DNA from 3 places in the Mixta mediterraneensis genome. Region 3 is predicted to be linked to each of the others. Evidence: predicted binding sites of a transcription regulator. Region 3 holds the regulator's gene; each other region holds the start of a gene.
The links. Region 3 encodes sigma-54, which starts transcription at its own class of promoters, with help from an activator protein. Its sites were predicted from a motif close to GTTGGCACANNTTTCGCTNT; they were not measured.
Positions count from the first base shown of each region.

Region 1: the regulator sigma-54 is predicted to act here: its motif matches at 1,532-1,551, upstream of glnK (P-II family nitrogen regulator).
Region 2: the regulator sigma-54 is predicted to act here: its motif matches at 1,972-1,991, upstream of QRY16_RS13925 (gamma-glutamyltransferase family protein).

Region 1 covers NZ_JASUAZ010000007.1:101,807-104,945, reverse strand. The annotation lists gene amtB (ammonium transporter AmtB) at 1-1,109, opposite strand, end outside; gene glnK (P-II family nitrogen regulator) at 1,142-1,480, opposite strand; gene QRY16_RS07115 (SmdB family multidrug efflux ABC transporter permease/ATP-binding protein) at 1,738-3,139, opposite strand, start outside.
Region 2 covers NZ_JASUAZ010000023.1:12,961-16,099, forward strand. The annotation lists gene QRY16_RS13915 (AtzE family amidohydrolase) at 1-99, opposite strand, end outside; gene hpxX (oxalurate catabolism protein HpxX) at 96-281, opposite strand; gene QRY16_RS13925 (gamma-glutamyltransferase family protein) at 293-1,879, opposite strand; gene hpxU (MurR/RpiR family transcriptional regulator HpxU) at 2,023-2,862, shown strand.
Region 3 covers NZ_JASUAZ010000002.1:173,379-176,517, reverse strand. The annotation lists gene lptB (LPS export ABC transporter ATP-binding protein) at 1-723, shown strand, start outside; gene rpoN (RNA polymerase factor sigma-54) at 772-2,205, shown strand; gene hpf (ribosome hibernation promoting factor) at 2,227-2,514, shown strand; gene ptsN (PTS IIA-like nitrogen regulatory protein PtsN) at 2,668-3,139, shown strand, end outside.

The DNA of each region.
Region 1 (3,139 bases), on a different contig from region 3:
ATGGTTACACCTTCTGCATAGCCCACACCGCCCAGTGAAGAAGAGGCAAACACACCGGTCAGAATACAACCTACGATACCACACACGCCATGCACACCGAACACATCACAGGGATCATCAACGCGCAGCCATTTTTTCAACGTCGTTACGCCCCACAGGCCAGCCAGGCCCCCGACCAGACCAATGATCAATGCCCCGCCGACACCCACATAACCACAAGCCGGGGTGATTGCAACCAGACCACCAATGAAGCCAGAACATGCTCCCAGCAGGGAAGGTTTGCCACGCAGCGCCCATTCACCGAAAGTCCATGACAATACCACACCCGCGGTAGCCATTACCGTATTCAGGAATGCCAGCGCAGCGATTTCGTTAGCGGCTGAAGCAGAACCGGCATTGAAGCCAAACCAGCCGACATACAGAATGGCAGTACCGGTGAAAACCATTGGCAGGTTATGGGGTTTAAACGCTTCTTTACCGAAACCGGCACGCTTACCCACCAGATAAGCACCCACCAGGCCAGCAATGGCCGCGTTGATATGCACCACGGTGCCACCAGCAAAGTCCAGCGCGCCGTCCTGTGCCAGATAGCCGCCTCCCCATACCATGTGAGCGATGGGCAGATAAGCCAGCGTCAACCATACCACCACAAAAATCAGTACCGCTGAGAAACGAATACGTTCCGCTATCGCACCAACAATCAGGCCGACGGTGATACAGGCGAAAGAGGCCTGAAACGCAACGTGAATGTATTGATAGAAGCTGCCCATTACCGCAGTCAGCTGGATATTTTTCAGCATCGCCCACTCAAAGCCACCAAAGAAAGCGTTACCTTCGCTGAAGGCGAGCGAGTAGCCGTAAACCATCCACAGCACACAAACCAGAGAGAAAGTCACTGCAACCTGCGTTAACATTGACAGCACGTTTTTGGCACGAATCAAACCGCCGTAAAACAATGCTATTCCTGGAATCGACATAAACAGCACCAGCGCGGTGCAAATCATCATAAATGCATTATCAGCCTTGTCCGCAACGGCAGGTGCAGCCATCGCGAGCGATGGTAACAGTGCCAGGCTGGTCAGGCCCAACTTCGTTAAAATTTTATTCATTTTTTCCATCCCATCACATTACTGAATCTGGTTTACAGCGCTGCTTCGTCGGTTTCGCCGGTACGAATACGGATTACGCGCTGCAGTTCAGCGACGAAAATTTTACCGTCGCCAATTTTACCGGTGTACGCCGCCTTGCTGACTACATCCACGACTTCATCAAGCTGATCGTCAGCGATAGCGACATCAATTTTCACTTTTGGCAGAAAATTCACGCTGTATTCAGCGCCACGATAAAGCTCGGCGTGCCCTTTTTGACGCCCAAAACCTTTAACTTCGGAGACGGTAAGTCCCTGAATACCAATAGAGGATAAAGCTTCACGTACATCCTCCAGCTTGAATGGTTTAATCACGACGGTAACCAGCTTCATAGGATCCCCTCCAGCTATTAAATGAATGAGTCTTTCGGACACGCAGTGATATAAGCAAAGCGCGTGCCATAAATAAAAAAAGCGATGAATCAGTAAGGCAAGCGCGCTACAACTTGCTTCGTTTTGGGATGGATAAGACGGAGGATAGATGAAGCGGATTGAGAATGGGTGACTGTCGCACCTCTTTGGTGCTTCAGACCTCAAAGAAGTGCATTTATACAGAATATTCCGATAAAGACGGGCTAAAAAGGTGCAATTTACCCTTCTGTTGTTAAGGTTATGCCCGAAGCAAGTTCATCTCCCGCTTGCTGAAGTTGATACATTTGCCAGTAGCGGCCTTGCTGCGCAAGCAGCTGTTGGTGATTGCCCTGCTCCACTACTTGTCCACGATGCAGGACTAAAATGGTATCGGCCTCAATAATAGTTGAGAGACGATGCGCGATAACCACCAGCGTGCTGTGCTGGCGTAAGGCGCGCAGTGTTTGCTGGATCGCCTGTTCAGTGCCGGAATCAATATTTGCAGTGGCTTCGTCGAGGATCAAAATTTTTGGCAGCTCGACCAACACGCGTGCCAGTGCCAGTAACTGTTTTTGCCCGACAGAAAGATTATTGCCCTGCTCGCCCAGCCGGGTATGGATGCCTGCCGACATACTGCGGGCTAAAGGTGCGAGCTGGACCTGCTCCAGTACCTGCCAGACAGCCTCTTCGCTAATAGCGCGCCCTAAGCGCACATTCGCTAACAGCGTGTCGGCCAGTACCACCGGGTCCTGCTGTACCATGGCGATACCACGTCGCAATACCGCATGGGTTAACTGACTTATCGGACGTTCATCAAGGCGAATTTCACCGCGCGTTACTGGATAATATCCCATCAATAAGTTTGCCAGCGTACTTTTGCCGCTGCCGGTATGCCCCACCAGCGCGACAAATCCACGGGAAGGCACATCCAGATTGATTTCACTCAGCACATCACGATCTTCACGGTAGGCAAAACTCAAATGGTTCAGCGTGATGCGGCCTGAAGCCAGCGGACGATTATCCTCCCCGTATTGCTGCTGCGCAGCGTCCATCAGCTCAAAGATACGCTCGCCGGAAACCACCGCCTGTTGCAGCATTGATTGCTGCGTGGTGAGCTCAATCAACGGCTCATTCAGACGCCCCAGATAAGTGATAAAAGCGTAAAGCACGCCAACTTCAAAGGCGCCCGGCACCGAAAAGCTAAACAGCAGCAGCAGGCCGCACAGCACCAGCGCTGAAAACAGGCTTAACAAGGGTCGCAACAGAAAACCATCTAACCGCAGCGTTTCCATGCGCGCCAGATAGTGCGAGCGGCTCGCCTCCCCCATACGTCCACCAAAACGCGCCTGCTGGCGGAATTGCTGAATTACGCTCATGCCGCTGATCACTTCGTTGAAACCATTATTGATTTCGGCGAGATAGCTGCGCACGCGTCGTGCAATTGGCGTGCTGTAGCGCTGATAGATCAGCATGACCACCAGCACCATTGGAAATATCAGCATTGCCACCAGTGCCATGCGCCAGTCGAGGCTAAACATCGCTACCATCATCGCGCCAACTAATGCCGCGCTGCGCAGTACTGTTGCAACGACGGTAACGTAAAGATCACGGATCACTTCGGTATCGTTAGTGACACGCGAG
Region 2 (3,139 bases), on a different contig from region 3:
AATCGCCTGCAGCGTTGCGGTGGCAACTTCGCGTGCGCTGATAGTGCCGTTTTGAACCGCCTGATGCAGCGATCGAAGGGAAAGTTCGCTCAGTTTCACGCTTTGTACACTCCTGCCACTTCCAGCCTATCGTCAAGCGGCAACGCCATCAGCGGTATCGCCATGCCGGCAATACGTGTCATCTGCGTCAGTAATGCAGCGCGGCGGGCTTCATCCAGGTCAATCTCCAGCAGCTGCGCCATTTGCGCGATATACATCGCCCAGTCGATATTCTGATTCATTATTCCTCCGGTTAGAAACCTGCGGCACTGCCATTGCTACGTGGATCGCTTGCGCCCTCGAGCATGCCGTTGTTATGACGCACAATCGCGCCTGCATGTCCAACTGCTTCACTGAAATCCGGCAGCAGTTCTACCTCATGGCCCAACTGGCGCAAACGTTCCAGCGTGGCGGCAGAAAAGCGGCTCTCCAGCTTGAGCGAGTCGGATGATTGCCCCCACGTTCGTCCTAACAGCCAGCGCGGTGCACTTACGGCTTGTTGCAGTGGCAAACCCTGAATCACGTGACGAGTAAAAATTGCAGCCTGCGTTTGTGGCTGGCCGTCGCCGCCCATTGAGCCGTACACCATGGCGCGACCATCTTTCAGTCGCGCAGCGGCAGGATTGAGGGTATGGAAAGGTTGCTTACCTGGTGCAAGAGCCAGCAGATGTTCAGGATCAAGGCTGAAAGCCGCGCCCCGGTTCTGCCAGGTGATGCCGGTGCCGGGTAACACCACGCCGCTACCAAATTCGTGATAGATGCTTTGGATAAAAGAGACCGCCAGGCCGCTGCTGTCCATGACGCCCATCCATACCGTGTCGCCAGGACCGCGCCCGGTTCCCCACGGCACAGCCTTTTCGTCATCAATTTGGCTGGCAAGCGTGGCAAGGTGATCGCTATCCAGCAGCGTCTGCAAATCTTCGGTGACATGACGCGGGTCGGTAATGTACTTATCACGTAGCGCGAAAGCTTTTTTCGTGGCTTCAACAATGCGGTGCACGGTTTGCGCTTCATCTGCCTTTGCCATATCGAGCTGATCGGTAATGCCAAGAATTGCCAGCGACACGGCACCCTGGGTCGGCGGCGTCATGTTCCATATATCGCCTTCGCTGTGGGCAATATGCAAGGGCGTACAGCGTCGCGCGCGCTGCTGTTGCAGATCCTCCAGGGTGACTGGCATACCGAGCGCTGTCATTTCACGCGCCAGGCGATGAGACAAATTGCCACGATAAAAGCTGTCGAGCCCTTCTTCAGTTAACTGACTGAGCGTTTGCGCCAGGGCTGGTTGAGTGAAACGGCTGCCCGCGCGCGGGATTTTACCGTCCGGCAAAAAGGTGGTGGCAAAACCGGGCTGATGCTGTAATTCGTTGCGTTTGGCTTCCGTGGCCGCCGCTTGCGATGCTGTCACTGGAATGCCGTCGGCAGCATAACGAATCGCATCGCGTAGCAGGCGTGACAACGGGAGCGGCGTACCGCCCAGTTCACCAGAAAGGGTTAATGCTTCCAGCCAGCCGCTCACGGTCCCCGCCACCGTCAATGCGGCTTTCGGACCACGATGAGGAATATGAGATTCGTTGTGATAGAAATCGATATGAGCCAGCGAACCGGCTGCGCCGCTGGCGTCAATGGCAATGGGATCGCCACCGGCGGGCATCACTAACCAGAAACCATCGCCACCTAATCCATTCATATGCGGATAAACCACCGCGATGGTGGCGGCTGCGGCAACCATTGCTTCTATGGCATTGCCGCCTTCACGCAGCACTGCCAGCGCACTTTCGCTTGCCAGATGATGAGGCGTCACCGCCATGCCCAGCGGCGCCATATTGCTCTGAATCATTCGTTTCTCATTTTGCTAGCGGGTAACAGTAGAGAAATGCAAGCAAGAGCCGTTCCAGTTTTCATTTAGCAGGACGCGGCATTTAGGTTAACCTGGCGCAAACTGTGCTAGCTTGAGTTGAAACGAAAGTTACAGGACGAAGAATGAAACAGCTTGATGAACGGCTCAGAAGCCACTATTCCCAGCTTTCGCCGCAAGAGCAGCGTATTGCGAACTTTATATTTGATCACTTCAATGATTTGATTAGCTATAACAGCGCCGAATTGGCGCGCTTAAGCGGTGTGTCAAAAGCCACCGTCAGCCGCTTATTCAAACGCCTCGGTTATGAAAAATACAAGGACATGCGCGATGAATTGCGTACCCTGCGCCAGAGCGGTATGCCGCTCACTGATAACCGCGATGCAGTGCAGGGCAACACGTTGCTGTCACGTCATTACAAACAGGAAATGGCTAACCTGACCCAGTGGGTTAACAGCATTGATGCACAGCAATTTGGTGAAGTCATTCAGCAGCTGGCACAGGCAAAACGCGTATTTATCATCGGTATGCGAAATGCGTATCCGGTAGCGCTGCATCTGAGGCAGCAATTAATGCAGGCGCGTGCGCAGGTGCATATTTTGCCGCAGCCGGGACAGACCCTGTCGGAAGAGCTGGTGGATATTACGGCGGATGACATGGTGGTAATAATGGCGTTCCGCCGCCGTACGCGCATTATTCGCCCGCTGATGCAGCAGCTACAAAACGCGGGTATTCCGCTACTGGCGCTGTGTGAGCCGCAGGCGCAAACGGTGCTTTCACTGGCGCGCTGGCAGTTGTGCGCGCCGCTCGACAGCGTGTCGGCCTTTGACAGCTACGCATCGGCAATGAGTTTAATTAACCTGCTGGCGAATGCGTTATTACACGAAATGTTGTCACACGGGCGTCAGCGTATTCACCAGATTGCCGATCTCTATCAGCAGTTTGATGAACTGGAGCACCGCTAACAGGCCCCCTTTTGGTGCTTTGCCCTGTTTTGGTTCATAAATTTTGGTGGCTGGCCGCTGCGTCTATGCCGTCAATCTCCGGTTCTCTCTATGATTAAATAGGTTTTTCTGGCTCCTGCGCTCTGGCACATTAGTTGCAAATTGATTGCTGTAGAATCTTTTGTTTCATAATGGCTCACCAGAGCACAGAATGAGAAAGTCTTTATGGCGGCGGCAGCGGCGTTGTTGATGACAAAAGCAGGCAGCGCTCGCCGATCAACTGTACGACACGCCGTGG
Region 3 (3,139 bases):
GCCACATTAATCGCAGAAAACCTGGCGAAGGCATATAAAAGCCGTCGCGTAGTAGAAGACGTCAGCCTGCAGGTAAAATCCGGCGAGATTGTCGGCCTGCTGGGCCCTAACGGTGCGGGTAAAACTACCACCTTTTACATGGTTGTTGGCATTGTGCCACGCGATGCCGGCCGCATTATTATTGATGATGAAGACATCAGCATTTTGCCACTGCATGCCCGTGCTCGTCGTGGTATTGGCTATCTCCCGCAGGAAGCCTCTATTTTTCGCCGTCTGAGCGTGTTCGACAATTTAATGGCGGTGTTGCAGATTCGTGATGATCTGACTGAAGAGCAGCGTCAGGATCGCGCCAAAGAGCTGATGGAAGAATTTCACATCGAACATCTGCGTGACAGCATGGGACAGGCATTGTCTGGGGGTGAACGTCGCCGCGTCGAAATTGCGCGTGCCCTGGCAGCTAATCCCAAATTTATCCTGTTGGATGAGCCCTTTGCGGGCGTTGACCCTATCTCGGTTATCGACATCAAAAAGATCATTGAGCATCTGCGTGATAGCGGCCTTGGCGTGCTGATTACCGACCATAATGTTCGTGAGACCCTGGCAGTATGTGAACGCGCATATATCGTCAGTCAGGGCCACCTCATCGCCCACGGTACACCCACAGAAATACTTGCTGATGAGCAGGTTAAGCGGGTTTATTTGGGCGAAGAGTTCAGACTCTGATAAGGTGTGGCTAATACTGACGTTTGCTGAGGAAAATCAATCCTGTCTATGAAGCAAGGTTTACAACTCAGGCTCAGCCAACAGCTGGCGATGACACCCCAGCTGCAACAGGCTATCCGGCTGTTGCAGCTTTCGACGCTTGAACTTCAGCAAGAGTTACAGCTCGCGCTGGAAAGTAATCCGCTGCTTGAACAAACCGATGTACATGAAGAAGTCGACGCCCACGACTATCAGGAAGCCGAAGCGCTGGATACACGTGAAGCGCTTGAGCAAAAAGATATGCCGGAAGAATTGCCACTCGATGCAACCTGGGACGAGATTTATACCGCAGGCACGCCGTCAGGCACTGGCACCGATTATCAGGATGATGAATTACCCATTTATCAGGGTGAAACGACCCAATCGCTGCAGGATTATTTGATGTGGCAGGTTGGGCTAACGCCTTTTACTGATAACGACCGCGCGATTGCCACCTCTATCGTTGATGCTATTGATGATACGGGCTACCTTACTGTTTCGCTTGAAGAGATCCTTGACAGCATCGGTAACGAAGAGCTGGAACTGGATGAGGTTGAAGCCGTATTAAAACGCATCCAGCGTTTTGATCCGATAGGCGTGGGTTCCCGTGATTTACGTGATTGCCTGCTGGTGCAGCTATCACAATATGCGCCTGATACGCCGATGCTGGCCGAAGCGCGTTTGATCGTCAGCAATCACCTTGATCTGCTGGCGAACCATGATTTCCGCAGTCTGATGCGTATGACACGTCTCAAAGAAGACGTGTTAAAAGAAGCCATGATACTGATTCAATCACTGGACCCCCGTCCGGGACAATCGGTCAATACTGGCGAGCCGGAATATGTTATTCCTGATGTGCTGGTACGTAAGATCGGATCCCGCTGGACGGTTGATCTTAATGCGGACAGTCTGCCGCGTTTGAAGATTAATCAGCACTATGCCGCGATGGGCGGTTCGTCACGCAATGACAGCGATAACCAGTTTATTCGTAGCCATTTACAGGAAGCCAAATGGCTGATTAAAAGCCTGGAAAGCCGTAATGATACTTTGCTGAAAGTGACGCGTTGTATTGTTGAACAACAACAGGATTTTTTTGAACAGGGCGAAGAATTTATGCGTCCTATGGTACTGGCGGATATTGCCCAGGCCGTTGAAATGCATGAATCGACGATTTCCCGCGTAACCACGCAAAAATATTTGCACAGCCCGCGTGGTATTTTTGAATTGAAGTATTTTTTCTCCAGTCACGTCAATACCGAAGGTGGCGGCGAAGCATCGTCCACCGCGATTCGCGCACTGGTCAAAAAATTAATTTCGGCGGAAAATCCAGCCAAACCCTTGAGCGACAGTAAGCTCACCACCATGTTATCTGATCAAGGGATCATGGTGGCGCGTCGAACCGTCGCTAAATATCGCGAGTCTTTATCCATCCCGCCATCAAATCAGCGTAAACAGCTGGTTTGAAAGAAATGAGAAGGAAGACCTATGCAGCTAAACCTCACGGGGCAACACGTTGAAATCACTGACTCACTACGTGAATTCGTCAGTGGGAAATTTGCCAAACTGGAACACTATTTTGATCATATCAATCAGGTTTATATTGTTCTGAAAATTGAGAAGGTCACTCAAATTGCCGATGCGACTTTACACGTCAATGGTGGCGAGCTGCACGCCACATCGGAAGCGGAAGATATGTATGCGGCTATTGACGGGTTGATTGATAAACTCACTCGTCAACTAACCAAACACAAAGACAAACTGAAAAAACACTAACCTTCACGCTGGCAGAGCGCTTATCGCGCTAACGCGGACAGGATGGGGCGGATTAACCGCCCCGTTTTGTCATCTATACCAGCGCCATCTGATGTCAGCATAAACGTGACATGCCTGCCTCAGTGGCTATGTGAACTCGCAAGTGAAACGATGATGAACAACGATCTGACCCTGGAATTGAGCTCAGTACTTTCGCTGGACTGCACCCGCAGCGGCGTACATTGCCAGAGCAAAAAACGTGCGCTGGAAATTATCAGTGAACTGGCCGCTAAGCAGCTCAACCTGCCGCACCAAACGCTTTTCGAAGCCATTCTTACCCGTGAGCGCATGGGAAGTACCGGCATTGGCAACGGGATTGCTATTCCTCACGGTAAGCTGGAGGAGGATACGCTTCGCGCCGTTGGCGTGTTTATCAGCCTTGAACAGCCTATTGCCTTTGACGCGGTGGATAATCAGCCGGTCGATCTGTTGTTTGCCCTTCTGGTCCCGGCAGATCAGTGCAAAACGCATTTGCATACCCTTTCTCTGGTAGCAAAAAGACTGGCAGATAAAACGGTCTGTCGCCGCCTGCGTGCGGCGCAGAGTAATGAAGAACTCTACGCCATCATTACCGAAAATCAGCCAG